DNA from 2 places in the Pseudomonas fluorescens genome. Region 2 is predicted to be linked to the other one. Evidence: riboswitches for the same ligand, from Rfam matches in the RefSeq annotation. Region 2 holds a riboswitch; the other holds the start of a gene.
What was found. Region 2 has a riboswitch for cobalamin ahead of cobW (cobalamin biosynthesis protein CobW). Riboswitches for the same ligand answer to the same signal wherever they lie in the genome.

Region 1: linked by a shared signal. The riboswitch ahead of cobO (cob(I)yrinic acid a,c-diamide adenosyltransferase) and the one ahead of cobW (cobalamin biosynthesis protein CobW) in region 2 are both predicted to bind cobalamin.

The regions. Positions count from the first base shown of each region.
Region 1 is NZ_CP038438.1:1,849,424-1,863,945, forward strand. It holds gene E4T63_RS08425 (DUF2066 domain-containing protein) at 1-1,038, shown strand, start outside; gene E4T63_RS08430 (AI-2E family transporter) at 1,073-2,146, shown strand; gene hda (DnaA regulatory inactivator Hda) at 2,366-3,070, shown strand; gene E4T63_RS08440 (C40 family peptidase) at 3,296-3,910, shown strand; gene E4T63_RS08445 (C40 family peptidase) at 4,131-4,667, shown strand; gene E4T63_RS08450 (PQQ-dependent sugar dehydrogenase) at 4,797-6,110, opposite strand; gene E4T63_RS08455 (hypothetical protein) at 6,177-6,761, opposite strand; cobalamin riboswitch at 6,925-7,154, shown strand; gene cobO (cob(I)yrinic acid a,c-diamide adenosyltransferase) at 7,236-7,847, shown strand; gene E4T63_RS08465 (cobyrinate a,c-diamide synthase) at 7,844-9,226, shown strand; gene bluB (5,6-dimethylbenzimidazole synthase) at 9,223-9,873, shown strand; gene cbiB (adenosylcobinamide-phosphate synthase CbiB) at 9,870-10,778, shown strand; gene cobD (threonine-phosphate decarboxylase CobD) at 10,771-11,763, shown strand; gene E4T63_RS08485 (cobyric acid synthase) at 11,760-13,211, shown strand; gene cobU (bifunctional adenosylcobinamide kinase/adenosylcobinamide-phosphate guanylyltransferase) at 13,439-13,960, shown strand; gene cobT (nicotinate-nucleotide--dimethylbenzimidazole phosphoribosyltransferase) at 13,957-14,522, shown strand, end outside.
Region 2 is NZ_CP038438.1:3,348,105-3,362,626, forward strand. It holds gene E4T63_RS15300 (phospholipase D-like domain-containing protein) at 1-1,016, opposite strand, end outside; gene E4T63_RS15305 (IS110 family transposase) at 1,204-2,139, opposite strand; gene E4T63_RS15315 (VWA domain-containing protein) at 2,374-3,048, opposite strand; gene E4T63_RS15320 (ATP-binding protein) at 3,033-4,031, opposite strand; gene cobN (cobaltochelatase subunit CobN) at 4,175-8,023, opposite strand; gene cobW (cobalamin biosynthesis protein CobW) at 8,027-9,097, opposite strand; cobalamin riboswitch at 9,196-9,408, opposite strand; cobalamin riboswitch at 10,411-10,631, shown strand; gene E4T63_RS15340 (CbtB domain-containing protein) at 10,755-10,952, shown strand; gene E4T63_RS15345 (CbtA family protein) at 10,964-11,662, shown strand; gene E4T63_RS15350 (cobalamin biosynthesis protein) at 11,659-12,072, shown strand; gene cobM (precorrin-4 C(11)-methyltransferase) at 12,154-12,900, shown strand; gene nfuA (Fe-S biogenesis protein NfuA) at 13,045-13,629, opposite strand; gene E4T63_RS15365 (acyltransferase family protein) at 13,687-14,522, opposite strand, start outside.

The DNA of each region.
Region 1 (14,522 bases), 1.5 Mb from region 2:
GTTGTGGGTTGTTTGTCGTTGGTCAGCCTGGCGAGTCATGCCGAAAACCTCAAGGGTCTCTATCAAGTGCGCCAGCCGGTCAGCAGCCAAGCGCCGGAGGAGCGTGATCGCGCCACTCAGGCGGCACTGGATACGCTGGTGTTGCGCCTGACCGGTGACCCCAAGGCTCCGCAGAATCCAGGGTTGGCGGCGATTCGCAAGGATCCGCAGCAGATCATCAGTCAGTTCGGTTTCGATGCCGGGCCGCCGGAGGTGCTCAAGGTCGATTTCGATCCGGCCACCACCGAGCAGGCGCTGCGTCGCGCCGGGCTGTCATTGTGGGGGGCGAGTCGGCCGTCGATTCTGAGCTGGTGGCTGAACGATTCGACTGAAGGTTCGAGCCTGGTCGGCGACGGTCAGGCAGCGGCTGCACCATTGCGTTCTGCGGCTCAGCATCGCGGCTTGCCGCTGCGTCTGCCGCTAGCGGATCTGAGTGAGCAACTGGTGGCTACCGCGCCAGTGCTGGATGGCACCGATCCCGCGCCATTGCGCGGCGCTTCGGAGCGTTACGGCGCGGATGCGTTGCTGGCGGTGCATGCGCACGAAGAGGGCGGGCAGTGGCAGGCCAAGTGGCATCTGTGGCTGGGTGATCAGAAAGAGGCCGGCAGTGTGCAGGGCGCCGATCAGGCTGCCGTGGCCGATGCCGTGATGCTGGCGGTGGCCGAGCGTCTGGCGCCGCGCTTTGTCGCCAAGCCTGGTGCTTCGGGCCAACAGACCCTGGAAGTGCAGGGCATGAATCTTGAGCATTACGCCACGCTGCTGCGGTTACTCGAACCGTTCGGTGTGCGTCTGCAAAGTGTCGATGGTGATCGCATCGTGTATCGGGTCAACGGCAGTGCCGATCAGTTGCGCGCGCAGTTGTCGCTGGCGAAGTTGCAGGAGTTGCCGGCCGAAGCACCGACGCCAGTGGCAGCGCCGCAGCCAGCGGTGGCAGGTGCAGCGCCTGTTGCGGCTCCAGCGCCTGCACCGGTAGCACCTTCGTTGCGGTTTCGCTGGTAAGTCTTTCCTTATATAGAAGCAGTGGGAGTGGTAAATGGCCGATACGCGGCGTTGGTTCTGGCTCGGTGGGGTAGTCCTGCTTTGCGCATTTGTCTGGTTGCTGCATCCGATCCTCACGCCGTTTCTGGTGGCGTTGCTGCTGGCGTATCTGTTCGATCCGCTGGTGGATCGGCTGGAGAAACTCGGTTTGTCGCGAACCTGGGGTGTGATCGCGGTGTTCGCCTTGTTCACTCTGATCGTCACCACGTTGCTGTTGGTGCTGGTGCCGATGCTTGCCAAGCAGTTGGTGCGTTTGTATGAGTTGGCGCCGCAAATGCTTGACTGGCTGCAGCACACGGCGCTGCCGTGGGCGCAATCGAAGCTGGGCCTGTCTGACGGCTTCTGGAAGTTCGACAAGGTCAAGGCGGCGATCAGCGAACACATGGGGCAGACCACTGACATCGTCGGTGTGGTGCTGAGTCAGGCGACGGCCTCGAGTCTGGCGCTGATCGGCTGGCTGGCGAATCTGGTGCTGATCCCAGTGGTGAGTTTTTATCTGCTGCGCGACTGGGACGTGATGATGGCCAAGATCCGCAGCCTGTTGCCGCGTGATCGTGAAGAAACCATCGTCTCGCTCGCCGGTGAGTGCCACGAAGTGCTCGGCGCTTTCGTGCGCGGGCAACTGCTGGTTATGCTGGCGCTGGGCGTGATCTACGCAGCGGGCCTGATGATTGTTGGTCTGGAACTGGGGCTGTTGATCGGCCTGATCGCAGGCCTCGCGGCAATCGTGCCGTACATGGGTTTTGTGATCGGTATTGGCGCGGCGCTGATTGCCGGGCTGTTCCAGTTCGGTGGCGACCTGTACCCGATGATCGGCATCGTTGCGGTGTTCATGGTCGGGCAGGCGCTGGAAGGCATGGTGCTGACGCCGCTGCTGGTCGGCGACCGGATCGGCCTGCATCCGGTGGCGGTGATCTTCGCGATCCTGGCCGGCGGCGAGCTGTTCGGCTTTACCGGTGTGCTGCTGGCATTGCCGGTGGCGGCGGTGATCATGGTGCTGGTGCGTCACGTGCACGATTTGTACAAGGACTCGGATATTTACAGCGGGGCAGATGATCCCGAGTTGTAATCCGATCACGGGCGGCCCGGCATTGTGCCGGGTTGGCCCGTGTTTTGCGGCGGGGTGTTTCGATACCGCGTCAGAGAAACTGTCATAAAACCAGCGTGTTAACGCAAACCTTTGATTTTGCTTGGGGTCTGTCGCATTGTGCGCTCAGCTTCACGGGTATAAACTTCGCAAACTTTACACAGAGGCCACTAACGGTTCCTTGAGAACTGTTCAGTCAGCATGAAACCGATTCAGCTGCCCCTAGGTGTGCGTCTGCGTGACGACGCCACCTTCATCAACTACTACCCAGGCGCCAATGCCGCTGCACTCGGCTATGTCGAGCGCCTATGCGAAGCCGACGCCGGCTGGACCGAAAGCCTCATCTACCTGTGGGGCAAGCATGGGGTAGGGCGTACGCATCTGTTGCAGGCGGCGTGTCTGCGTTTCGAGCAGATGGGTGAACCGGCGGTGTATCTGCCGCTGGCCGAGCTGATGGATCGTGGTATCGAAATCCTCGACAACCTTGAGCAGTACGAACTGGTCTGCCTGGATGACTTGCAGGTGATTGCCGGCAAGCCGGACTGGGAAGAGGCGATGTTTCATCTGTTCAACCGCCTGCGTGACAGCGGTCGACGTTTGCTGATTGCCGCTTCAACCTCGCCGCGCGAGCTGCCGGTGAAACTGGCTGACCTCAAATCGCGCCTGACCCTGGCGCTGATCTTCCAGATGCGTCCGCTCTCCGATGAAGACAAATTGCGTGCCCTGCAATTGCGCGCGTCGCGTCGCGGTCTGCATCTGACCGATGAAGTCGGGCACTTTATTCTGACTCGCGGCACCCGCAGCATGAGTGCATTGTTCGACCTGCTCGAACAGCTGGATCAGGCCTCGTTGCAGGCGCAACGCAAGCTGACGATTCCGTTCCTGAAAGAGACCCTTGGTTGGTAGCCAGCCCTTGAAATACGAGGCTTTCAGCACGTTTCGACATATTTCAGGCGCCAGAAAATCCGCGTTTCCGCAACGTATGCAGACCGCGTATCGAGTCAAATGGGCTTAAGCGCTTAGATGTAAACGAGAAACCGGGAAGTCACAAAAAGATCGATTGAATTTGCAAATGAGGCCGATAGCGGGCATAGTCTCGGCTTCTTTACAACTTCAGCCACGGTCGTGCCCATGCTAAATCGCTTCGCACCCCTCGTGCCTCTCGCACTCGTCACCCTGTTGTTCGGTTGTGCTGCTCATTCTCCAGTTCAAGAGCAGCCTCAGCAGGTTAAAAATTCTGCCACTGCCCAGTCTTCCGTTATTTACCAGGAAGAGCTGGACACTGAAAAAGAACTCTCGGACTTCAACAAGAAGCCGTACGAGCTTCCGGTTCTGGCCGACAGTATCCTTGAACGCGGCATGTCCCTGATCGGTACCCGTTACCGTTTCGGCGGTACCTCTGAAGCCGGCTTCGACTGCAGCGGTTTCATCGGTTATCTGTTCCGCGAAGAAGCCGGCATGAATCTGCCGCGCTCCACCCGTGAAATGATCAACGTGGATGCGCCTCTGGTCTCGCGCGGCAACCTTGAGCCGGGCGATTTGCTGTTCTTCGCCACCAATGGTCGTCGCGGTCGTGTAAGCCACGCCGGGATCTACCTGGGTGACAACCAGTTCATCCACTCCAGCAGTCGTCGCAGCGGCGGTGTTCGCATCGACAGCCTGGGTGACAGCTACTGGAGCAAGACCTTCATCGAAGCCAAGCGCGCCCTCGCGATGGCTCCGACCGTGGTCACCGCTCGCAAGTAATTCCCCCGTTGTCGCCACGTCCGTGGCGACAAAAACGGTGCCCGGCAAGGGAGTAGACCTAGACTTTACAAGGTGAAGTTAAAGTCTTACTTGAAGTTTGCCGCGTAGCCGCTAGAATCCTGTATCTATATTGATGGCAAACCGCCTGCGTGCTGCGCAGGCGGTTTTGTTTCTGTCCATTCGGCAGAGAAAGCCGCAGCCAGATCAGGATGTTCTGCTTATGACGATGTCGGCCCGCCTCACAGTGATTTTCTTCGCAGCGCTGCTCAGCGCCTGCGCCAGCCGTACTCCGCCGCCTGCGCCCGTGGTACGCGCCCCGGTGGTGTTCGGGCCTTCCCAGGCTTTTTCGCCGGCTGCTGAAGACGTGCTGTTTCGCGCGCTGGGCCTGGTTGGCACGCCTTATCGCTGGGGCGGCAACACACCGGATTCCGGGTTTGATTGCAGTGGCCTGATCGGTTTCGTCTACCGCGATGCCGCCGGTATCTCCTTGCCGCGCTCCACCCGCGAGATGATCGTGATGCAGGCGCCGAATGTCGGCAAAGAGGGTTTGCAGACCGGCGACCTGATCTTCTTCGCCACCAATGGCGGCTCGCAGGTCAGTCATGCGGGGATCTACGTCGGCGAAGGGCGCTTCGTGCACGCGCCGGCCACCGGCGGCACGGTGAAGCTGGACAGTCTGTCGAAGGCGTACTGGCAGAAGGCGTACCTGAGTGCCAAGCGGGTGTTGCAGCCGGAGCATCTGGCGCATAACCCGTAAACGCTGAAAATCTAAATGTGGGAGCGGGCTTGCTCGCGAATGCGGTGTGTCATTCATCCATGATGTTGAATGACCTGACGCTTTCGCGAGCAAGCCCGCTCCCACATTTGTTATGTGTCGGGCCCTGATTTATTTAGCGGCCGACACCCGCCAAACCTTGTTCCCCACATCATCCGCCACCAGCAAACCACCTTGCTGGTCGATCACCACGCCCACCGGGCGGCCAAGTGCGTTCTCGTCCTTGTCGAGGAAACCGGTCAGCACATCCACCGGTGCTCCGTTCGGCTTGCCAGCGGCGAACGGTACGAAAATCACTTTATAACCACTGTGCGGTTTGCGGTTCCACGAGCCGTGTTGACCGATGAACGCGCCTTCCTTGAACTGCGCCGGCAGGCTGTTGCCTTCGGCGAAGGTCAGGCCCAGCGAGGCAGTGTGCGGGCCGACGGCGTAGTCCGGGGCGATAGCTTTGGCCACCAGATCCAGATTTTGCGGCTTCACCCGCACATCCACGTGCTGACCGTAATAGCTGAAGGGCCAGCCATAGAAGCCACCGTCCTTGACCGAGGTGATGTAGTCCGGCACCAAGTCGCTGCCGATCTCGTCACGCTCATTGACCGCTGTCCACAGCGCACCCGTGGTCGGTTCCCACGCGAGGCCGTTGGGGTTGCGGATGCCCGAGGCGAAGATCCGGTGGTTGCCGGTGGCGCGATCAACTTCCCAGATCGCCGCGCGACCTTCTTCTTTATCCAGACCATTCTCGCCGACGTTGCTGTTCGAGCCGACAGTGACGTACAGCTTGCTGCCGTCCTTGCTGGCGATGACATTTTTGGTCCAGTGATGGTTCAGCGTGCCGCCCGGCAGATCGGTGACTTTGATCGGCTGGGTCTTGATCTCGGTCGCGCCGGATTCGTAGTGGAAGCGCAGCAGGCGATCGGTGTCAGCGACGTACAAATCGTTACCGACCAGGGTCATGCCAAACGGCGAATTGAGATTTTGAAGAAACACCGTGCGGGTCTCGGCCACGCCGTCGTGGTCGGCGTCGCGCAACAGGGTGATGCGGTTCGGGCTCGGCACACCAGCGCCGGCCTTGCCCATGACTTTCTTCATCACCCAGCCACGAATGCCGCTGCTGTCGTCAGGCTTGGGCGGAGCGTTGGTTTCCGCCACCAGCACGTCACCGTTGGGCAGCACGTAGAGCCAGCGCGGATGATCGAGGCCTTCGGCGAATGCTGCGACTTGCGTACCGGCTACGGCGGTCGGTTTACCGCCTGCAGGCCAGCCGACCGCCGGGGCGATGTTCACCGTCGGGATCAGGGTTTTGTTTGGTTCAGGCAGCTTCGGTGATGGACCGGTGCCGTCAGAAACTTGCAGGCTGGAGGATTCACCACAGGCGGCGAGCCCTCCGGCGAGGGCGATGACGAGAGCGAGTTGGGTTTTGCGCATTACTGATCTTCCCTATGAATGCATGCCTAATCATAGAGGAGTGTGCGCACCCGATGGTTCAACCGCTCAACCGCGGGCCTCTTTGAACAGCACGGCGATGCCCGGGTGATAGTTGCCCGCTTCGCTGCGCAACTTGCGGTAGGCGTAGGGGAAATACCAGGCCACGGCGCAGCAGTGTTCCTTTTGCAGGTCGTCGACCATGTCCTGCAACTCTTCGGGGCTGGCGCTGTGTTGGGCTTTTTGCGGGGCGACGAACAGGCAACCGAGCTTGAGGTCGCTGGCAAAACTGATGCGTTTGGCGTCGCTGGTGATGTCCAGCAGGGCCTGGGTCAGATTGAGGTTGTTGACCCGTGGCCAGCGCTGGGTGGCCTGAAGGTAGGCGCGGTCTTCGGCGCCGGCGATGAACAGATCGGCGCGGGCATTGCGTTCGCCTTCCTCGTTCTGCTTTCGGGTCGAGGTATCACAAAGGGTCACCAGCTCGGCCATCCAGGCGGCCGCGGAGAGCAAGCCGAGATTGGCTTTCTCGTCATGCCAGTAAGGGGTGTCGTTGTCGCCGCGTACAGCGTTGTAGCGGTCGATACAGTCAAACCAGCGTTCAAGCATCGGGCGCAGGAATTCCAGGCGCGGGTTGCTGATGATCATGCCTTGCATCGTCATCATCCTTATTGTTGTGATGTGCTTTTCAATCAAAAGCATGGCTCTTTGATATCACTTGTCTCAGTGTGGCACAAGATTGGCGTCAGATAATTGATCGACGGCAGTTATTCGCCCGACGGCCCCCTCTTTAATTGACGCTCCACCCCCAACCCTCTAACCTTCGCGGCTTGTTTCAGGTGCTCTGTGACGCATGTCGACAGAGTGAAACAGGGAAGCCGGTGAGGGTTGTCTTCAGGCGAAGCACGATCACGATCCCGGCGCTGCCCCCGCAACGGTAAATGAGTGAAAACTGTGCATTGAGCCACTGTGTCGACGACGCGGGAAGGCGCGCAGTCAGGCGATTCGCCGCTCATGAGCCCGGAGACCGGCCTGATCCATCCAGCGGCATCACGGTGGGCGATGCCAGGCTTTTTGCCGTCTATTCTTGTGCCTGCCCGCCGTTATCCAGCCTCAACGGAGAGCTCCCCCATGACCGATTCCCCCGAGCGCGACGAACGCCATCTGGCGCGTATGCAGCGCAAAAAAGCCGTGATCGACGAACGCATCGCCAATTCGCCTGACGAATGCGGTCTGGTGCTGGTGCTCACCGGCAATGGCAAAGGCAAAAGCAGCTCGGCGTTCGGCATGCTCGCCCGCGCCATGGGCCACGGCATGCAGTGCGGCGTGGTGCAGTTCATCAAAGGCCGCAACAGCACGGGCGAAGAACTGTTCTTCCGCCGTTTCCCCGAGCAAGTGCGCTTTCACGTGATGGGCGAGGGCTTCACCTGGGAAACCCAGGATCGCCAGCGTGACATCGCCGCCGCCGAAGCCGCGTGGGAAGTGTCCCGCGAGCTGCTGCGTGATCCGTCGATCGGCCTGGTGGTGCTGGACGAACTGAACATCGCCCTCAAGCACGGCTACCTCGATCTGGATCGAGTGCTCAGTGACTTGCAGGCGCGTCCGCCGATGCAACACGTGATCGTCACCGGTCGCGCGGCCAAGCCGGAAATGATCGAGATGGGCGATACCGTTACCGAAATGGGCATGCTCAAACACGCCTTCCAGGCCGGCATCAAAGCGCAGAAAGGCGTCGAACTTTGAATCAACCACGTCACTGCCCGGCGGTACTCATCGCCGCGCCGGCCTCCGGTCAGGGCAAGACCACCGTCACCGCCGCGCTCGCGCGCTTGCATCGCAACCAGGGGCGCAAGGTGCGCGTGTTCAAGTGCGGCCCGGACTTCCTCGACCCGATGATTCTCGAGCGCGCCAGCGGTGCGCCGGTGTATCAACTGGACATGTGGATGGTCGGCGAGCAGGAAAGCCGCCGTCTGTTATGGGAAGCCGCCGCCGAAGCCGATCTGATCCTGATCGAAGGCGTGATGGGCCTGTTCGACGGCACGCCGTCCAGCGCCGATCTGGCGCGGCATTTCGGCGTGCCGGTGCTCGGCGTGATCGACGGCACCGCCATGGCCCAGACCTTCGGCGCATTGGCGTTGGGGCTGGCGCGTTACCAGCCGGATTTGCCGTTTGCCGGCGTGCTGGCCAACCGTGTCGGCACCTTGCGTCATGCGCAATTGCTCGAAGGCAGCCTCACCGAAGGTTTGCGCTGGTACGGCGCGCTGTCCCGTGAGACCGGGATCGAGTTGCCGAGCCGCCATCTCGGTCTGGTGCAGGCCAGTGAACTGAATGATCTGGATCTGCGTCTCGACGCCGCCGCCGAAGCCTTGGCCAGCAGTTGCGAGGTAGCGCTGCCACCGGCCGTGGCATTCGCCGCGCCTGAAATGATCAGCGCTGAACCGCTGCTCGACGGCGTGCGCATTGCTGTCGCTCGCGATGAGGCCTTTGCCTTCACCTACGGCGCCAGTCTCGACCTGCTACGGGCGATGGGCGCCGAGTTGAGTTTCTTCTCGCCGATCCGCGATACGCAATTGCCCGAGACCGACAGTCTGTATCTGCCCGGCGGTTATCCGGAATTGCACCATGTCGCGCTATCGCAAAACGTGGCAATGCTCGATGCAATCCGTGCGCACCACGCCGCTGGTAAACCGCTGCTCGCCGAATGCGGCGGCATGCTCTATCTGCTCGACGCGTTGACCGATGTTGACGGCACCCGCGCCGAACTGGTCGGCCTGCTGCGCGGTGAGGCGGTGATGCAAAAACGTCTGGCGGCACTGGCACTGCAAGCGGTGGATCTGCCAGAGGGCTCGCTGCGTGGGCATACCTATCACCATTCCCTGACCAGCACCGAACTGACGCCGATTGCCCGGGGCCTGAGTCCGAATGGCGGGCGTGGGGCCGAGGCGGTTTATCGGGAAGGGCGGATGACGGCTTCGTATGTGCATTTTTACTTTCCGTCGAATCCTGCGGCTATCGCGGCGCTGTTTGTGCCAGATCTTGAGGCCGCCTTCGCGAGCAAGCTCGCTCCCACATTGGATCACCTAACCCCTGTGGGAGCGGGCTTGCTCGCGAAGAGGCCATGACCGACAACGCATTCACTGAGGCCGAGCGCACAGCGGTCTATAAAGCCATCGCCGAACGCCGCGACATGCGCCACTTCACCGGCGGCACCGTCGAACCGGAGCTGCTGCGCCGTCTACTCGAAGCCGCGCATCAGGCGCCCAGCGTCGGCCTGATGCAGCCATGGCGCTTCATCCGCATCAGCGATCGCGGCTTGCGCGGGCAGATCCAGAACCTCGTCGAAGAAGAACGTGTGCGCACCGCCGAAGCCCTCGGCGAGCGCTCTGATGAGTTCATGAAGCTCAAGGTCGAAGGCATCAACGACTGCGCCGAAGTGCTGGTCGCAGCGTTGATGGATGATCGCGAAAAACATATTTTCGGCCGTCGTACGCTGCCGGAAATGGACATGGCCTCGCTGTCCTGCGCGATTCAGAATCTGTGGCTGGCGTCCCGTGCCGAAGGACTGGGCATGGGCTGGGTTTCACTGTTCGAACCGCAGGCACTGGCCGATCTGCTGCAGTTGCCGGCCGGGGCGAAGCCGCTGGCAGTGTTGTGCCTGGGGCCGGTCAAGGAATTCTATCCGGCGCCGATGCTGGTACTCGAAGGGTGGGCGCAGGCGCGGCCGCTCAATGAGTTGCTGTACGAAAATTATTGGGGAGTGAGTCAATGAGTGTGGCGTTGTTGAGTGTCGCCGCGGTCGCGCTGGATGCGCTGCTGGGTGAACCGAAACGCTGGCATCCGCTGGTGGCGTTCGGCAATTTTGCCGGACGCATCGAGCGCCGTTTCAATGCGGGCGGGCGCGGCTGGCGCAGTCACGGGGTCACCGCGTGGGTGATTGCGGTGCTGCCGCTGACGCTGCTCGCCACTGCGTTTTCCTGGGCACCGTACGTGGGCTGGATCGTCGAGATTCTTGCGCTGTATTGCGCCCTCGGCATGCGCAGCCTCGGTGAGCATGTCGCGCCGGTAGCCGCCGCCTTGCGCGCCGATGATCTGGAAGAAGCGCGCAAGCGTGTCGGCTATCTGGTCAGCCGCCAGACCAGCGAACTGGACAGCACCGCTGTTGCGCGCGCGGCCACCGAGTCGGTACTGGAGAACGGCAGTGACGCGGTGTTCGCCGCGCTGTTCTGGTTTGTCGTGGCCGGCGCGCCGGGCGTGGTGCTCTATCGCCTGAGCAATACGCTCGACGCGATGTGGGGCTATCGCAACGAACGCTTCGAGCGCTTCGGCTGGTGCGCGGCAAAAATCGACGACGTGCTCAACTATATTCCGGCCCGGCTGGTGGCGCTGACCTACGCGCTGCTGGGCAACACTCGGCTCGCCTGGAAATGCTGGCGCAGCCAGGGCCCGCAATGGGACAGCCCGAATGCCGGTCCGGTGATGGCGGCCGGTGCCGGTGCATTGAATGTCGAACTGGGCGGGCCGGCGATCTATCACGGCGAACTGCATGAGCGTCCGCAACTGGGCGAAGGTGCGCCGGCCGATGCCGATTCGATTGATCGCGGCTGGCAATTGGTCCAGCGCGGGGTATGGTTATGGCTGCTGATTCTCTGCGTGGGGGCTGAATTCTATGCTTGAGCACGGTGGCCGGCTGCGCAAGGCTGCACTCGATTACGGGATTGCCGAGGCCGACTGGCTCGACTTATCCAGCGGCCTCGCGCCGTGGCCGTTTGCGGTGCCGGAGATTCCGCTGCGCGCCTGGGCACGCTTGCCGGAAACCGACGACGGGCTGGAACAGGCCGCGTGTGATTACTACGGCGCTTCGCAGGTGCTGCCGGTGGCCGGTTCGCAGATGGCGATCCAATTGCTGCCGCGTTTGCGCCGCGCCGGCAAGGTCGGTGTGTTGTCGCCGTGTTATGCCGAGCACGCCGAAGCCTGGCGTCGCAGTGGTTACATCGTGCGCGAAGTGCTGGAGCAGGAAGTCGAGTTCTTTCTCGACAGCCTCGACGTGCTGGTGGTGGTCAATCCGAACAACCCCACGGGTCTGAGCCTGACCCCGGCGCGGCTGCTCGACTGGCACGCTCGGCTGGCCCAGCGTGGCGGCTGGCTGGTGGTCGATGAAGCGTTCATGGATAACACACCGCAGCTGAGTCTGGCGTCGCATACCCATCAAGTTGGCCTGATCGTGTTGCGCTCGTTCGGCAAGTTTTTCGGTCTGGCGGGGGTGCGTCTGGGCTTTGTGCTGGCCGAGCGCAAACTGCTCAGATTACTCGTGGAACAGGTCGGGCCCTGGGCGGTCAGCGGGCCGACGCGGGTGCTCGGTCAGGCTTGCCTGCAAGACACCGAAGCGCACACCCGGCAACGCATTCGCAGCGATGAAGCCAGTGAACGCCTGGCATTGTTGCTGGAGCGCTATGGCTTCAAACCTCAGGGCGGTTGCGCGTTGTTTCAGTGGCTGATCACCGAGCACGCGCCTGCGCTGCACGAGTTCATGGCCCGACGCGGCATCCTCCTGCGCATCTTCACCCACAACAGCAGCCTGCGTTTCGGCCTGCCTGCCAACGCCGCTGAAGAAGCGCGTCTCGAACAGGCGCTGCAAGCCTTTGCCAAGGAATCGAAATGACCACGCTGATGGTGCAAGGCACCACGTCCGACGCCGGTAAAAGCACGCTGGTGACGGCGCTGTGCCGCTGGGCCACCCGTCAGGGCGTGGCGGTGGTGCCGTTCAAACCGCAGAACATGGCGCTCAACAGCGCGGTGACCGCCGACGGCGGCGAGATCGGCCGGGCGCAAGCGGTGCAGGCGCAAGCGGCGCATCTCGAACCACACACCGACATGAACCCGGTGCTGCTCAAGCCCAACAGCGACACCGGCGCGCAGGTAATCATCCATGGCCGTGCGGTCACCAGCATGAACGCGGTGGCGTATCACGACTACAAAGCCATCGCCATGCAAGCGGTGCTCGCGTCGCACCAGCGACTCAGCGCGGCATATCCGCTGGTGATGGTCGAAGGCGCTGGCTCGCCGGCCGAGATCAACCTGCGTGCCGGTGACATCGCCAACATGGGCTTTGCTGAAGCGGTGGATTGCCCGGTGCTGCTGATCGCCGACATCAATCGCGGCGGCGTTTTCGCGCATCTGGTCGGCACGCTGGAGTTGCTTTCGCCGAGCGAACAGGCACGGGTCAAAGGTTTCATCATCAATCGTTTTCGCGGTGACATCGCCTTGCTCCAACCGGGCCTCGACTGGCTGGAACAGCGCACCGGCAAACCGGTGGTGGGCGTGCTGCCATACGTGATGGACCTGCATCTGGAGGCCGAGGACGGCATCGACCAGCGCCAGACCGGCAAGGCCGAGCAAGTGCTGAAAGTGGTGGTGCCGGTGCTGCCGCGCATCAGCAACCACACCGATTTCGATCCGCTGCGTTTGCATCCGCAAGTGGACCTGCAATTCATCGGCCCGGGGCAGGCGATTCCTGCTGCCGACCTGATCATCCTGCCGGGCTCGAAAAGCGTGCGCAGCGACCTCGCGTATCTGCGCGCCAACGGCTGGGACGCGGCGATTAATCGGCACTTGCGCTATGGCGGCAAGTTGCTGGGGATCTGCGGCGGTCTGCAAATGCTCGGCGAGCAAGTGCACGATCCGCTGGGCCTCGAAGGCGCGCCGGGTTCCAGTGCCGGCCTCGGTTTGCTGGCGTTCGAAACCACGCTGGAAGCCGAGAAGCAGTTGCGCAATGTCCGTGGGCATCTGGCGCTGGAAAACGCCGAGGTCAGTGGCTATGAAATCCATGCGGGCGTGACGCTGGGGCCGGCGCTGGAGAATGCGGCGGTGCATCTGGATGACGGTCGTTGCGACGGCGCGCAGAGTCTGGACGGGCAGGTGTTCGGCACTTATCTGCACGGCTTGTTCGAGTCGCCGCAAGCCAGTGCCGCGTTGCTGCGCTGGGCCGGGTTGAGCGATGTGCAGGAGGTGGATTACCACGGCTTGCGCGAGCGCGATATCGAGCGGTTGGCGGATCTGGTAGAGCAGCATCTGGATACCGGGCTGCTGCGTCAGCTCTGCGGGATTTAGGCTGGCTGTTACGGCCTCTTCGCGAGCAGGCTCGCTCCCACTTTGGAACGCATTCCCATGTGGGAGCGGGCTTGCTCGCGAAGGGGCCGGTGCCTCAATACATAAATGACAGGACATCTCCATCCTCCACAGGGGAGTGAGGTGTTTCAGCCACTGCGGTCACTGTGGGAGCGGGCTTGCCCGCGAAGAGGGCGATTGCCTCAACACATAATTTTCAGGATGTCCCCATGCTCCAACTGATCCTCGGCGGCGCCCGCTCCGGCAAAAGTCGCCTGGCGGAAAAACTCGCCAGCGACAGCCATCTGGCGGTCACTTACATCGCCACCAGCCAGCCGCTGGACGGTGAGATGAACGAACGCGTCGCCCATCACCGCGCCCGGCGTCCGGCCGAATGGGCGCTGATCGAAGAACCGCTGGAGCTGGCCCGCGTCCTGCGCGAGAACGCCAGTGCCGAGCGTTGCTTGCTGGTCGACTGCCTGACCCTGTGGCTGACCAATCTACTGATGCTTGATGACGCCGCGCGTCTCGCCGCCGAGCGCGACGCCCTGCTGGACTGCCTGGCGTCATTGCCGGGGGAAAACATTTTTGTCAGCAACGAGACCGGAATGGGTGTCGTGCCGCTGGGCGAATTGACTCGCCGCTACGTCGATGAAGCCGGTTGGCTGCATCAAGCTCTGGCCGAGCGTTGTCAGCGAGTCGTCCTGACCGTCGCCGGCCTGCCCCTGACCCTGAAAGGACCTGCGTTATGACTCAAGCGTGGTGGTTGAACCCGTGCCAATCCGTGAATGCCGAGATCGTTGAACAGGCGGCGGCGCGCCAACAGCAACTGACCAAACCGGCCGGCTCCCTCGGTCGCCTCGAAAGCGTGGCGGTGCAATTGGCCGGATTGCAGGGGCAGATCAAACCGACGATTGAACAGGTGTGGATCGCGATTTTTGCCGGTGATCACGGGGTGGTCGCGGAAGGCGTTTCCGCGTTCCCGCAGGAAGTCACCGGGCAGATGTTGCTCAACTTCGTCAGCGGCGGTGCGGCGATCAGCGTGTTGGCGCGGCAGCTCGATGCACAGCTGGAAGTGGTCGATCTGGGCACCGTGACACCGACGTTGAATCTGCCGGGCGTGCGTCATCTGAACATCGGCCCTGGCACGGCGAATTTCGCCAAGGGCGCGGCGATGACCCAGGCACAGGGCGAACTCGCCTTGCAGGCCGGTCGCGATAGCGTGCTGCGCGCCAAAGCGGCTGGCACGCAGTTGTTCATCGGCGGCGAAATGGGCATCGGCAACACCACTGCCGCCAGTGCGCTGGCCTGTGC
Region 2 (14,522 bases):
TCCATCGGGTTGTGCTCGGTGATCCAGCTGCGCGTCGCAGCGATGTCGGCCGGGTTGGCCCAGACTTCTTCGAACACTTGCAAATACCGCGCGGCAACCATCACGTCGTCGAGCGTATGCACCACGTTAGCCTGGCGATAAACACCGTTGGCGGTGAAATTGGTGCTGCCGCACAGCACCGCCTGCGGTTGCCGCTGACCCGCGCCATCGACACGGCTGAGAACAATGAATTTGTCGTGAAAGATGTTATGGGTGACCCGGCCGCGTTTGTTCGCCGCCGGCAATTTGGCAAGGTTCGTTTCGTTCAGGGTCGTATCGGGATCATCAGGCTGAGCGTGATACAGAACGCGCACCTGAACCCCACGGGCAAATGCCGCATTTACAGCGTCGATGATCGCCTGCAATTGATACTCGTAGATCGCGATGTCCAGCGCCCACTGCGCGTCCACCGCACGTTCGATAAAGCCCAGCAATCGCTCCAGCAGTCCGTTCTCCAGCCACAGGCGCGCCGCGTCGGGCCAGGCCTCGATGGGCAGGTTCTTGTTGGCGCTGATCTGCGCGTCGAGGTCGGGAAACTTGCGCTGGAAGGCCTGACTGGCGGCCACGGCGCGGTTGAAGATCACGCTCTGGTTGGCCGGATGACCGTCGTCACTGGTGATGCTCAGCTCCAGTGATTCGCCAAGTTCTGGCGCGTCCGCCGTGCCATAGGCCAGATGCACGCGATAGTGCATGGTCGTGCCCGGATTAACCGCGTAATCGGCCCAGCGGAATTTCTGCAGCGGCGCTTTATCGCTGGGCGTGGCGTGATACTGGGGGAAGGTGTGCGCCTTGCCGGGAAATGTCAGGCTGTTGAACAGGAACAACCACGGTTTGTCGCCCTGCTGCTTCTCGATGGCGAAGCCGAGCAGGCCTTTGCGTCGGGGCTCGGCGAGGTCCATAGCGAGTAATACGCCGTTGGTGCCGGCGTAGGCTTTGACGCGAAAATCGTCCTGAGGATTGGCGACCAGTACCCGCATGATTCACTCCTTGTGATTGGGCTGGGGTGGAGCATAGAGGGTCGCTGCCTGATTGCCATGTTCACTTGGAATTGAGTGGATGCCATCGCCAGCAGGCTGGCTCCTACAAGGATTTTTGTCGCACTCGTAATCTGTGAACACCGCTCACAGTGTGGGAGATTCTATGTTGCTCAGCAACCCTAGAATCTCAAACTGATCGGTATTCGCCCTGATTCTTCATCAGGGTGAATGCCACTCGGCAGAGCTTGCGAGCAAGAGCTACCAATGCCTGTGTTTTCGAGAAGCCTCTGGCCAGGTAAGACTCGTAAAAAGGCTTCCACTTGGTTGAGCGACACGCCGCCATTGCGGCGTTGTAGGCTAGTCGACGGATCTCCGGATCTCCTTTTTTGCTCAGGAACCTCGGGCCGTTCTTTTTCCCCGAATCGTCCACCGTCAGATCCATACCCAAAAACGCGATGAACGCGTCGCTGTTGGCAAAGTCACCGCGCATATAGGTCGTTGCCAACCCCGTTGCAGTCAGCTCTCCCACGCCCTCGATTGCTTTGCAGCGGCCAATATTGTCATCAATACCGGCCTCTTTGCTGACTTTGCGCAGCAGGTTTTGAATGACCTTGTCGGATCGCTCGAATGCCTTTTGCTGAGCCGTACGTTCTTTCTTCAGCAAGGGTTCGTCGGCCCAGCTCAACATCAGACCCGTATGGTTCTGAATCAGCGTCGCGCGTCTGTGCAGCAAGCTTTTCAGTACGGTGTAGGCTTTAGGAGGCGGGTTCCAAAGCCGCAGTTTGCTTTGTTCATTCGTCAGATAGCGTGCGAGCACGCGTGCATCGCAGGGATCATTTTTGGCTCGCTGACCGACACCGCGACGATAGTGGCTGACTCGATAAGCATCCACCACATAGACCTGATGTCCCATCGCATGAGCCAGATCAACAGTCTCCAAATGGTAGATATTGGTGGCTTCGACAGCGATAGCGCTTTGCGCGGGCAGAGTTTTGAGCCAACGTTTGAGGGCGGCACGATCATTCTTGACCGCTTCAATGGTTTCCAGGTCGGCGCGATAGACAACGATTTCGGCCTTGGCGATATCGATACCAACAACCGTCTGCGAAGTAAGGATTGTCATGACGAATCCTCGGAGCTAGGGTTTAAGAGCTTGTTGGGGTCTACCGTTGCGCTGGCTTGTCTCTGTCGTCGGTTTACCGATGAATTCCTTATTGGCGCTTTGGGTAGAAGGGGCGGGACGAGAAGTCTCCCACGGTCTGTACTGGTCAGAGTCAGAATCGAGTCTGTAGTCCCGCCCACCCCTTCAAGTCTAAACATACAAGCGAGCCTGCTCGCGAAGAGGCCCGCTCAGACTTCACACATCATCAATATGCCGATAATCCGCATTCAGCGCCGCCGCTAATTCCCGCGCCCGTGCCAATCGGATGGGCCCACGCTCAATGTCGATCAACAGCCCCGGACACTCCAGCGGCGGCATCGACGGTAAGGCTTTCAAACGCCCATCCGTGACCACCAGCAAGCGCTGCTGCTCGGCCGGGAAGCGCTTTTGTCGCTGCACCAGCCATTGCTGTGCCTGCGTCAACGCCGCCACCAACGGCGTGCCGCCGCCCGCCCCCAACGCCTCCAGCCAGGTGCGCAAGCCACTCGATGCTTTCAGACCTTGCACCTGCCATTTCGGCGCGCTGCCGCTGGCGGTCAGCAAGGCCAGTCGCGCGCGCTGCCGATAAGCATCATCGAACAATTGCGCGAGCAACCCCTTGGCATCGCTCAGCGCCTGATGCCGACGCGTTGAAGCCGAGGCATCAACGATCACCAGCCACAGCTCATGGGGAGTTCGAGTACGCAACTGGAACTGCAGATCTTCACGAGTCTGCGGCCGACCATTGAGCAGCGTGCCCGGCCAGTTCACCAGGCCGCTGCGCGCAGCGTGGCGCTGGCCCTGGCGTCCGTGGTCGAGGCGTCCGGCGCGGGGTCTGGCATTCGCCCCCGCGTCGGATCGGGGACGAATGCCGGTTACTTTTTTGGCCAGCTCGGCACTTCGCGGCGAGCGCCAGTGGCCAGTGCCGGGGCGGGCATATCACCCCACTGCCCCTGCCCCTCGCTTGGTTCAGCCTGGGATTTGGCCGGGCTCTGCGCGGGTGGCTGAGGGCTGGAAGAAGGGGATTCGCGACGGCGATGCCGCAGGGCAAATTCCGCCACGGCGTCGATGTCCTGCTCGGCAATCGCTGCAGCGCCGCGCCATGCTGCGTGCGCACGGGCCGCCCGCAGCCAGACCAGATCGGCACGCAAGCCATCGACACCCGCCGCAAAACAACGCTCGGTGATGTTCGCCAACGCGTCGTCGTCCAGCGCAATGCTCGCCAAGGCGATGCGCGCCTGTTCACAGCGTTCGCGCAGCGCTTGCTGCCGGGCTTCCCACTGCGCGCAGAACGCCTGTGGATCGCTGTCGAAATCCAGGCGGCGGCGGATGATCTGCCCGCGTTCGGTCGGCGCGGTGTGGCCGCTAAGGGCGACGTTCAGGCCGAACCGGTCAAGCAGTTGCGGACGCAGTTCGCCCTCTTCCGGGTTCATCGTGCCGATCAATACAAATCGCGCCGAATGCCGATGGGAAATACCGTCGCGCTCGATCAGGTTGGTGCCGCTGGCTGCCACATCGAGCAGCAGGTCCACCAGATGATCCGGCAGCAGGTTCACTTCATCGACGTACAGCACACCGCCGTCAGCCTTGGCCAAAACACCGGGAGAAAACTGCGCCCGTCCTTCACTCAGCGCCGTGTCGAGATCAAGAGTGCCGACCAGACGCTCTTCGGTGGAGCCCAATGGCAGCGTGACGAACTGTCCGCTCGCCAGCAGATCAGCCAAGCCACGGGCCAGGGTCGATTTGGCCATGCCGCGCGGGCCTTCGATCAGCACGCCACCGATTTTCGGGTCGATGGCGGTCAGGCACAGCGCGAGTTTCAGGTCATCGGCGCCGACCACGGCGGAGAGCGGGAAATGCGGGGTGTCGGTCATCTTCAATACTCGGTCATGGTCGGTGTGAATTCATTTCAATGTAGGAGTGAGCCTGCTCGCGATAGCGGTGGGTCAGCGACAAATAGGTTGGCTGATACACCGCTATCGCGAGCAGGCTCACTCCTACAAAATGTTGTGGTGTGTCAGGTGTCTTCTTCTATATCCAGCAGCAGGTTTTCCAGTGCTTCTTTATACACGCCGGGTTCCTGCCACATCCCGCGCTGCTGCGCTTCCAGCATGCGCTCGGTCATATCACGCAGCGCATGCGGATTGTGTTCACGAACAAAATCGCGGGTCGCCGGATCGAGCAGATAGGCATCTGCCAGCAACGCGTACTGATGATCGTCGATCAGTTGCGTGGTGGCGTCGAAAGCGAACAGGTTATCGACTGTCGCCGCCAGTTCGAAGGCGCCTTTATAGCCATGACGCTTGACCCCGTCGATCCATTTCGGATTGGCCGCCCGCGAGCGGATCACCCGGTTCAGCTCTTCTTTCAGGGTACGGATTCTCGGCAGATCCGGCTGGCTGTGATCGCCGTGATAACTCGCCGCCGCTTCGCCGCGCAGGGTTTCCACCGCCGCGAGCATGCCGCCCTGAAACTGGTAATAGTCGTTGGAATCGAGCAAGTCGTGCTCGCGATTGTCCTGGTTCTGTAGCACCGCTTGCACCTGACTCAGACGCTGGACGAACTGCTCGCGGGCGGCGGTGCCCTCGTCTGCCCCGCCGTACGCGTAGGCACCCCAGTTCAGGTAGACCTCGGCCAGATCCTCGCGGGTCTGCCACAGGCGACCGTCGATGGCGCCCTGTACGCCCGCGCCATAGGCTCCGGGTTTGGCGCCGAAGATCCGCCAGCCGGCCTGGCGCCGCGCCGCGTCGGCATCCAGCCCCGATTGCAGCAGCGCCTCACGCTCGGCGCGGACTTTGGCGGCCAGCGGATTGAGGTCATCCGGCTCGTCCAGCGCCGCTACCGCTTGCACTGCCGCGTCGAACAGCCGAATCAAATTGGCAAAGGCATCGCGGAAGAAGCCCGAGACCCGCAGCGTGACATCGACTCGTGGCCGGTCGAGCAGGCTCAGCGGCAGAATTTCGAAGTCATCAACGCGCTGACTGCCGGTGGCCCAGACCGGACGCACGCCCATCAACGCCATGGCCTGGGCGATGTCGTCACCGCCAGTGCGCATGGTCGCCGTGCCCCACACCGATAAACCGAGCTGGCGCAGGTGATCGCCGTGATCTTGCAGGTGCCGCTCGAGAATCAGCGTGGCGGACTGGAATCCGATGCGCCACGCGGTGGTGGTCGGCAGATTACGTACGTCCACCGAGTAGAAGTTGCGCCCGGTGGGCAACACGTCGAGACGGCCACGACTGGGCGCGCCGCTTGGGCCGGCGGGGACGAAGCGGCCGCTGAGGGCGTCGAGCAGACCGCGCATTTCGGCGGGGCCGCAGGCGTCGAGGCGTGGGGCGACGACTTCGCGCAGGCTATCAATGATTGCCCTCACTTCAGCCCCCCTCGGTTCCTGTAGGAGTGAGCCTGCTCGCGATGGCGTCAGGTCAGGCAATTCAGTGTTGAATGACACACCGCTATCGCGAGCAGGCTCACTCCTACAAAGGGCGTGCACTGTTTCGGAGATCAGTTGGGTGGCGAATAGCTCAAGGCGTTCGCGGGTGTCACCGGCGCTGCGCCAGACTTCGTCGCTGACGCTTTGCAGCTCTGGCGGACGCGGGCCGCTCCACGGATCGGCAAGCACACAATCCAGCGGATCAAAGCCCAACTCAAACGCCTTGGCCAACGCCCGCAGCAGACTCGACTGCGCACCCTTGCCGTCGCCACGCGGGATACGCAGTAACGCCAGTAGCGTGTCGATGCGCAAACGTCCGGTCGGCGACTCGCCGAAAATGTGCAGGCCATCGCGGATCTGCGATTCCTTCAGGTCACACAGATAGGTATCCAGACGCGGCAGCCAGATCGCTGCATCGGCGTCGCTGTCCAGACCGGCGTCGAGTTGCAGTTCGCGGTCGATCTGCGTTTCGCGCACCAGTTGCAGAATGTCGCGCTGCAGCTCGCGGGCGCGACGCGGATCGAGCAGTTGCGCCTCGTAATATTCGTCGGCCAGCAATTCCAGATTGCGCAGCGGGCCGTAGGTTTCGGCGCGGGTCAGCGGCGGCATCAAGTGGTCGATGATCACCGCTTGCGTGCGCCGTTTGGCCTGGGCACCCTCGCCCGGATCGTTGACGATAAACGGATAGATGTTCGGTAGCGGCCCGAGCAATGCGTCGGGCCAGCAATTTTCCGAAAGGCCGACGCCCTTGCCCGGCAACCATTCGAGGTTTCCGTGCTTGCCGACGTGAATCACTGCGTGCGCACCGTAGGTGTTACGCAGCCAGAAATAGAACGCCAGATAGCCGTGCGGCGGCACCAGATCCGGGTCGTGGTACACCGCACTCGGATCGACCTGATAACCGCGCGCCGGTTGAATGCCGACGAAGGTCAGGCCAAAACGCAGCCCGGCGATCATCATCCGCCCGTCGCGGCACATCGGATCGTTTTGCGGCGCGCCCCAGCGTTCCAGCACCGCCGCGCGATTGGCTTCCGGCAGCGCATTGAACATCGCCAGATAGGCATCCATCGCCAGGCTTTGCTGGCACGGACGCAGGTCGATGCTGTCGAGGTCGTTGCTGACGCCGCCGAGCAATTGCTGGATCAGCTCGGTGCCGCTGTCCGGCAACTCCGCCGTCAACGGGAAGCCTTCCGCCTGCAACGCGCGCAGGATATTCAATGCCGCCGCCGGCGTGTCCAGACCGACGCCATTGCCGATTCGACCATCGCGGGTCGGGTAGTTGGCGAGGATCAGCGCGATGCGTTTTTCCGTGTTCGGCAGCCGCGCCAGATCGCTCCAGCGCCGCGCCAGTTCAGCGACGAAATCCATGCGTTCGGGTTGCGCCCGATAGCAGACCACGTCGGACTGGCTGCGCTCGCTGCGCCAGGCCAGGTCCTTGAAGCTGATCGGGCGGCTGATGATGCGCCCGTCGAGTTCCGGCAAGGCGATGTGCATTGCCAGATCTCGCGGGCCAAGGCCCTGCTCGCTGTCGCGCCAACCCGGTTCGTTGTCCTGGGCGCAGATCGCCTGAATCACCGGAATATTGCGCCGGAAGGGCCGCAGGTGCGGGGCTTCCGGGCTGGACTGCGCGAAACCGGTGGTGTTGAGAATCACCGCCGCCTCGACCTCGTCCAGCCAGTCCTCGACCACGCTCAGACAGCCGGGTTCTTTCAGGCTGGCGACCGCGATCGGCAACGGATTGAGCCCCGCCGCCTGCAAGCGCTGGCAGAACACATCGATGAATGCGGTGTTCGCCGCTTGCAAATGCGATCGATAAAACAACACCGCCGCGACCGGTTGACCGGGCAGCCATTCGGCTTGCCAGTCGCTCAGTGCGGCGGTGTTTTTCTGTGGCTGGTAAATCGCCGTACGCGGCAGCGCTTGCGGCTCACCCCAGGCGTAGTCGCGCGCCAGCCAGCGGTTGGCCAGGCAATGGAAGAAGTCCAGCGCATTGCCCATGCCACCCTGACGCAAGAACTGCCAGAGACGGTCGCGATCTTCGGCGGGCACGGTGCTCAGGTCGCTGAGTTCCGGGTCGGGACGATCATCCCCCGGTACCAGAATCACCTGCACCCCGCGCTCGGACAACTCCACCAGTCGCTCGACGCCATAACGCCAATAAGCGATGCCGCCGTGCAGCGAAATCAGAATGACCTTGGCGTGCCGCAACACCTCATCGACATACAGATCGACCGAGGCGTGATTCTGCACCTGCATCGGATTGGCCAGGCGCAGGCTCGGGTAATCCTCGGGCAATTGCTGCGCCGCTTCGGCGAGCAGCGCCAGGCTGGAGTCGCCGCTGCACAGGATCACCAGCTCGGCGGGGGTTTGTCCAAGGTCGGCAATGTTGTCATCCGACACGAAACCGCCGGGCTGGGTCCTGAGCAGGTGCATGGCTTAAACGCTGAGCGCGGCGCGCAGTTGCGCTTCGAGTTGCGCGGCGTCGAGTTCCTGACCGATCAGCACCAGACGGGTGACGCGCGCTTCGTCAGCGCCCCACTGGCGGTCGAAGTGCTTGTCGAAACGCGTGCCCACGCCCTGAATCAACAGGCGCATCGGCTTGTTCGGAATCGCCGCGAAGCCCTTCACGCGCAGAATGCCGTGCTGCACAACCAGTTGCGTCAGCGCGTCGAGCAGCAGGCTTTCGTCGGCTTGTGGCAGTTCGATCGAGATCGAATCAAAGGCGTCGTGATCGTGGTCATCGTGGTCGTCATCACCGTCGTGGTGGTGATCGTGATGGCTGTGGCGGCTGTCGATATGTTCTTCGGATCCGGCACCGAGGCCGATCAGCACGTCCAGCGGCAGGCGACCGTTGCTGGCTTCGATGATTTTCACCGCTGGCGGCAGTTCTTCAGCGACTTCGGCGCGAACGCGAGCCAGATCTTCGGCGCTGGTCTGGTCGGCCTTGTTGAGGATCACCAGATCGGCGCTGGCCAGTTGGTCGGCGAACAGCTCATGAAGTGGCGATTCGTGATCCAGGTTCGGGTCGAGTTTGCGCTGGGCATCGACCTGATCCGGGAACGCGGCGAAGGTTCCGGCGGCCACGGCCGGGCTGTCGACCACGGTGATCACCGCATCCACGGTGCAGGCGCTGCGGATTTCCGGCCACTGGAAGGCTTGTACCAGCGGTTTTGGCAGGGCCAGACCGGACGTCTCGATCAGGATGTGATCGAGGTCACCGCGACGGGCGACCAGTTCACGCATCACCGGGAAGAACTCCTCCTGCACCGTGCAGCACAGGCAACCGTTGGCCAGTTCGTAGACGCGGCCAGTGGCTTCTTCTTCGGTGCAGCCGATGGTGCATTGCTTGAGGATCTCACCGTCGATGCCCAGTTCGCCGAATTCGTTGACGATCACGGCGATGCGACGGCCCTGAGCGTTGTCGAGCATGTGCCGCAGCAAGGTGGTTTTGCCCGAGCCGAGAAAACCGGTGACGATGGTGACGGGGAGTTTGGCCAGTGTTTTCATCGGATGCCCTTTCGCAAGGTGGCGGGCATACGGGACGAGATCCGCTGCGAACGTGCGCGCGGAAGAATTCGCCACCGGATCACCCCGCCCGGTTGTAGTGAGAAATCTGTGACGAGGCAGGTCTCCTGGCTGACGGTGTTCGGGCTTTGGGCCCGGCGTTCGTTGCGCCTTCCCGCGGGCTCAGTGGATTGAGCTGGCAGTGGCGTGGCAACGAACTTCACCGTTCACAGTTGCGGGGGCAGCCGCGGCTTTGACCGCGTTCCCTTCTTAGCTTCGGCGTGGGCCGAAGAACCTCGAAAGCGCAAGGCTACGCATGGCTTGAGGATGGGTCAATGCTTTGGTTTTTTTTTGGATTGGGGGCATATCCGTTGCTGCGGTAACGGCCTCCTATGGTTTCGCTCTTACAGCGGTCACTTTTTCCAAACGCCGGGTTTGAGGTTTGGGGTTTGGGGGCATATCCGTTCCTTCGGGTGTTGCCTCTGGCGGTTTCGCTCTTACAGCGAGTCACCTTTTCCAAACGCCGAAAAGGTAACCCAAAAGGCTTTGCCCCGGCGTACGGCACTTCGCTGAGGCTCAGTGTTCCCTCGCTACGGTGTCCATCAGGGGGCATCGCCTCCGGTTTGCTTCGCTGCACCTCCTCTCGATGTATGCGGCTTCGCCGCATGGCGCTGCGCGCCTAACCCCCGGATGAACACCTACACTCGGCCTGCCGAAGGGGCAGAAGATCAAAAGCCACATCAAAAGCCAGAGCCAGAGCCAGAGCCAGAGCCAGAGCCAAAGCCAAAGCCAAAGCCAAAGCCAAAGCCAAAGCCAAAGCCAAAGCAGATCAAAAGATCGCAGCCTTCGGCAGCTCCTACACGGGAGTGAGTGTATTCAGTTAGAGATTGGTCGGCTGTCAGGCCGCCTTCGCGAGCAAGCCCGCTCCCACAGTTTAGATTGTGTACAGCCCCATGCGGCGAAGCCGCCCCACTCAACACAATGAGCGTTAGCTCGAGTACCGCTTTTGATCTGAGGGCCCGTCGGCAGGCTGAGTGGAGGGATTTATCCGGGGTGGGAGCGCAGCGACCGTTTGGCGCAGCCAAACACAGCGAGAGGAGGTGCAGCGAAGCAAACCGTAGGCGCTGCCCCCCGGATGAATCCCGCAGCGAAGGAACCCGAGCCTAGGCGAGGGCCGAACGTCAGGGCATAGACCTTTTGGTTACTTTTGGGGCGTTTGCCAAAAGTGACCCGCCGTAAGGGCGGAACCCTAAGTGGCCGTTACCGCAGCAACGGATCCACCCCCAAAATTGACTAAATTCCCCAACCCATGCTCTCCTACACAACTTGTTACGGGTGCCCTTCAGAGGGTGAAACGGGAAACCGGTGAATCATGTGCTTTACTCAAAGCCATGTCAGTCCGGTGCTGCCCCCGCAACGGTAAGCGAGCGAAGCGTCAGATCCACTGTGCCATACGGCATGGGAAGGTGACGCTTGCAGGTCGGCCAGACGCCAACCCCTCGTGAGCCCGGAGACCGGCCCGCAACACACAGTGCGCATTGTGCGTCGCTGAACATAACAAACCCGCGGTGGGCGGGCGCTGTTCGAACCTTTGCGTGCCCGACCCGCAGGGGTTTTCATGCGCTCTATATCACCCGCTGACACTCCAGAGGGAAGCGCCATGTCGATCATCAGCAGCACCGGCAGCAACACCGACAAAATCTCCAGCACCGCCACCTTGAGCCAACGCCTGACCGCCGCGATTTTCGCGTCGATTCTGGGTGCCAGCCTTGTGTACTTCGCCGGTTTCTCGCACATCGAAGCGGTGCACAACGCCGCTCACGATACCCGCCACAGCGCCGCGTTCCCGTGCCACTGAGACCTGCAGACATGATCAAGCGTATCGCGCAAACCGCAGGCTTCACCGGCCTGCTGGCCGCCCTGCTGCTGACGTTGCTGCAAAGCTTCTGGGTCTCGCCACTGATTCTGCAGGCCGAAACCTTCGAGAAGTCCGAACCGGTGGCCGTTCACGAACACGCCGCCGGCACGGCCGCACACACCCATGACGCCGAAGCCTGGGAGCCGGAAGACGGCTGGCAACGCGTGGTCTCGACCACCGGCGGCAACCTGGTGGTGGCGGTCGGTTTCGCCCTGATGCTCGCTGGCCTGTACACCCTGCGTGCACCGACCAAAACCTCGCAAGGCCTGCTCTGGGGCCTGGCCGGTTACGCGACCTTCGTCCTCGCGCCGACCCTGGGCCTGCCGCCTGAACTGCCGGGCACCGCTGCAGCCGATCTGGCGTCGCGGCAAACCTGGTGGATCGGCACCGCCGCTTCCACCGCTGTTGGCCTGGCGTTGATTGTGTTCAGCCGCCACTGGCTGATGAAGCTGCTGGGCGTGGCGATCCTCGCCGTGCCGCACGTGATCGGCGCGCCACAACCGGAAGTGCATTCGATGCTCGCCCCGGAGGCGCTGGAAGCCCAGTTCAAAATCGCTTCGCAGTTGACCAACGTGGCGTTCTGGCTGGCCCTGGGCCTGATCAGCGCCTGGTTGTTCCGCCGCAAAAGCGATGGTCAATACCACGCATGACCGATGACCGCGCAGCGCCGACCTTTGTGGTCGGCCTGGGCTGCCAGCGCGGCTGCCCGGTCAGCACGCTGCGCGCGTTACTCGATCAGGCGTTGCAGGCGCATCGTATAGAACTTGAAGCGGTCAAGGCCTTGGCCAGTATCGATCTTAAACGCGATGAACCCGGCCTGCAGGAACTGGCCAGCCAACTGGCGTTGCCGTTGTTGTATTTCAGCAGCGACGAACTGGCCAGTTACCAGCAGCGACTCAGTCACCATTCGCAGATCGCCTATGAGCGCACCGGTTGCTACGGGGTGGCGGAAAGTGCTGCCCTGGCCCTTGCCGAGCAGTTGATTCAGGCACCGGCAAAGCTGCTGATTTCCCGGCAAAAATACGCTCAGGCGACCTTGGCATTGGCCGGCGCTGCGTAAAATCCCGATAATCGCCCCGTTTGATCATGAGCAATCTTCATCTGAAGCGTTGCCCTGCCCCGTTTTTCACAGGATTTCTTCATGACTGTCTACTTCATCGGCGCCGGCCCCGGCGACCCGGAATTGATCACTGTCAAAGGTCAGCGGCTGATCCGCAGTTGCCCGGTGATCATCTACGCAGGCTCGCTGGTACCGGCTGCGGTGCTGGAGGGGCATCAGGCTGAAACCGTGGTCAACAGCGCCGAATTGCATCTGGAGCAGATCATTGAACTGATCAAATCCGCCCATGCCAAGGGCCAGAACGTAGCGCGGGTGCATTCGGGTGATCCGAGTCTGTATGGCGCGATTGGCGAGCAGATTCGTTATCTGCGCGAGCTGAATATTCCGTTCGAGATCATTCCCGGCGTCACCGCGACCGCAGCGTGTGCAGCCTTGCTAGGCGCGGAACTGACACTGCCGGACGTGTCGCAGAGCGTGATTCTGACCCGCTACGCGGACAAGACCGCAATGCCGGCGGGTGAGGAGCTGAGCAGTCTGGCGCAGCATGGCGCGACCATGGCGATTCATCTGGGGGTCAATCATCTGCAGAAAATCATCGCCGAACTGCTGCCGCATTACGGCGCGGATTGCCCGATTGCGGTGATTCACCGGGCGACGTGGCCGGATCAGGACTGGGTGGTGGGGACGCTGGCGGATATTGCCGCGAAGGTTGCGGCCAAAGGGTTTCGGCGCACGGCGTTGATTCTGGTGGGACGGGTGTTGGGGAGTGAGGTGTTTAGCGAGTCGTCGCTGTATCGCGCGGGGCATGCGCACCTCTATCGCCCATGAAGGCCCTTTCGCGAGCAAGCCCGCTCCCACATTTGGAATGCGCTCAAATGTGGGAGCGGGCTTGCTCGCGAAGGCGTCATTGAATTTCACGCAAAAAAAAACGGCGCTCACGGGGCGCCGTTTTTCATGTCCGCAGCGAACACCTTAGTAGTAGGCGTTTTCTTTCTGCGTGTGGTCGGTCACGTCGCGCACACCTTTGAGCTCTGGAATACGCTCGAGCAAGGTGCGCTCGATGCCTTCCTTCAGGGTCACGTCGGCCTGGCCGCAGCCCTGGCAGCCGCCGCCGAACTGCAGCACGGCAATGCCGTCCTCGACCACATCGATCAGGCTGACCTGACCGCCGTGGCTGGCCAGCCCCGGGTTGATTTCGGTTTGCAGGTAGTAGTTGATGCGCTCGTTGACCGGGCTGTCGGCATTGACCATCGGGACTTTGGCGTTTGGCGCCTTGATGGTCAGTTGGCCGCCCATGCGGTCGGTGGCGTAATCGACGACGGCGTCGTCAAGGAACGCTTCGCTGAACGAATCGATATAGGCGGTGAAGCTTTTCAGCCCCAGCGCGGTATCTTCAGGTTTTTCTTCGCCCGGCTTGCAGTAGGCAATGCAGGTTTCGGCGTACTGGGTGCCAGGCTGGGTGATGAAGACGCGGATGCCGATGCCTGGAGTGTTCTGCTTGGAGAGCAGATCGGCCAGGTAATCGTGGGCGGCGTCGGTAATGGTAATAGCGGTCATGGAAACTCCTCGCAGGCTTGGGCGCAGTTTACGCCAATCATTGCGCCGGACAAAGTCCTAGTATTTTTGTCGGGAAAGATTCTCGACAGGTGCGCTGACCGGTTCGCCCTCGATCCGCGCTTTAAGCCACTGATAGCTGCGTTTTTCCACCCATTCGTAGCTCAACCATGACCCCACGCCAATCGCCAGAGCGCAGACGATGAACATCAGATACGGGTTGATTCCGTAGCGTCGCGCGTTAAAACCACCAACCGACAACACCAACACGTGCATCAGATACACCGAATAGGAACAGTCACCGAGCCATTTCATCACCCGATTGCGCTCGACGTAGCGCTCCAGCGCCATGCAAGCCATCACCAGCACCGCGCTCGGCACGCCCCAGTTCAATAACCTTGGCGCCGGTGCCAGGTGATAGATCGCCATCATCGCAGCGCCCATCGCCAACAGCGGCAGCCACAGGCCGGCGCCAATCCAGCCCCGGCGATAGAGCACGCCAATGCCGATCCCCAGCAGAAACTCGTAGACGATGTCGGAACGGTAAAACTCGTTAAGCCAGCCGAACGCCTGACACACCGAAAACAGCAACGCGGCGACCACCAGCAAGCGCACCTGCCAGCGGAACACCAGCGCGCATGCAAACAACACATAGAAGAGCATTTCGTAGTTGAGCGTCCAGCCGACATTCAGCGTCGGATAAATCCCGTAACCGCCGGGGTTTTGCGCAGGAATGAATAACAGCGACGCGAGGAAATGCGCCCAGTCCACCGTCTGATCCGGCAACATTGGCCGGGCGAACAGCACCAGCAACGCCATCAACAGCGTGTACAGCCAGTACGCCGGGACAATGCGAAACAACCGATACAGCAGAAACCGCGCCGGAGGCAGCGCTT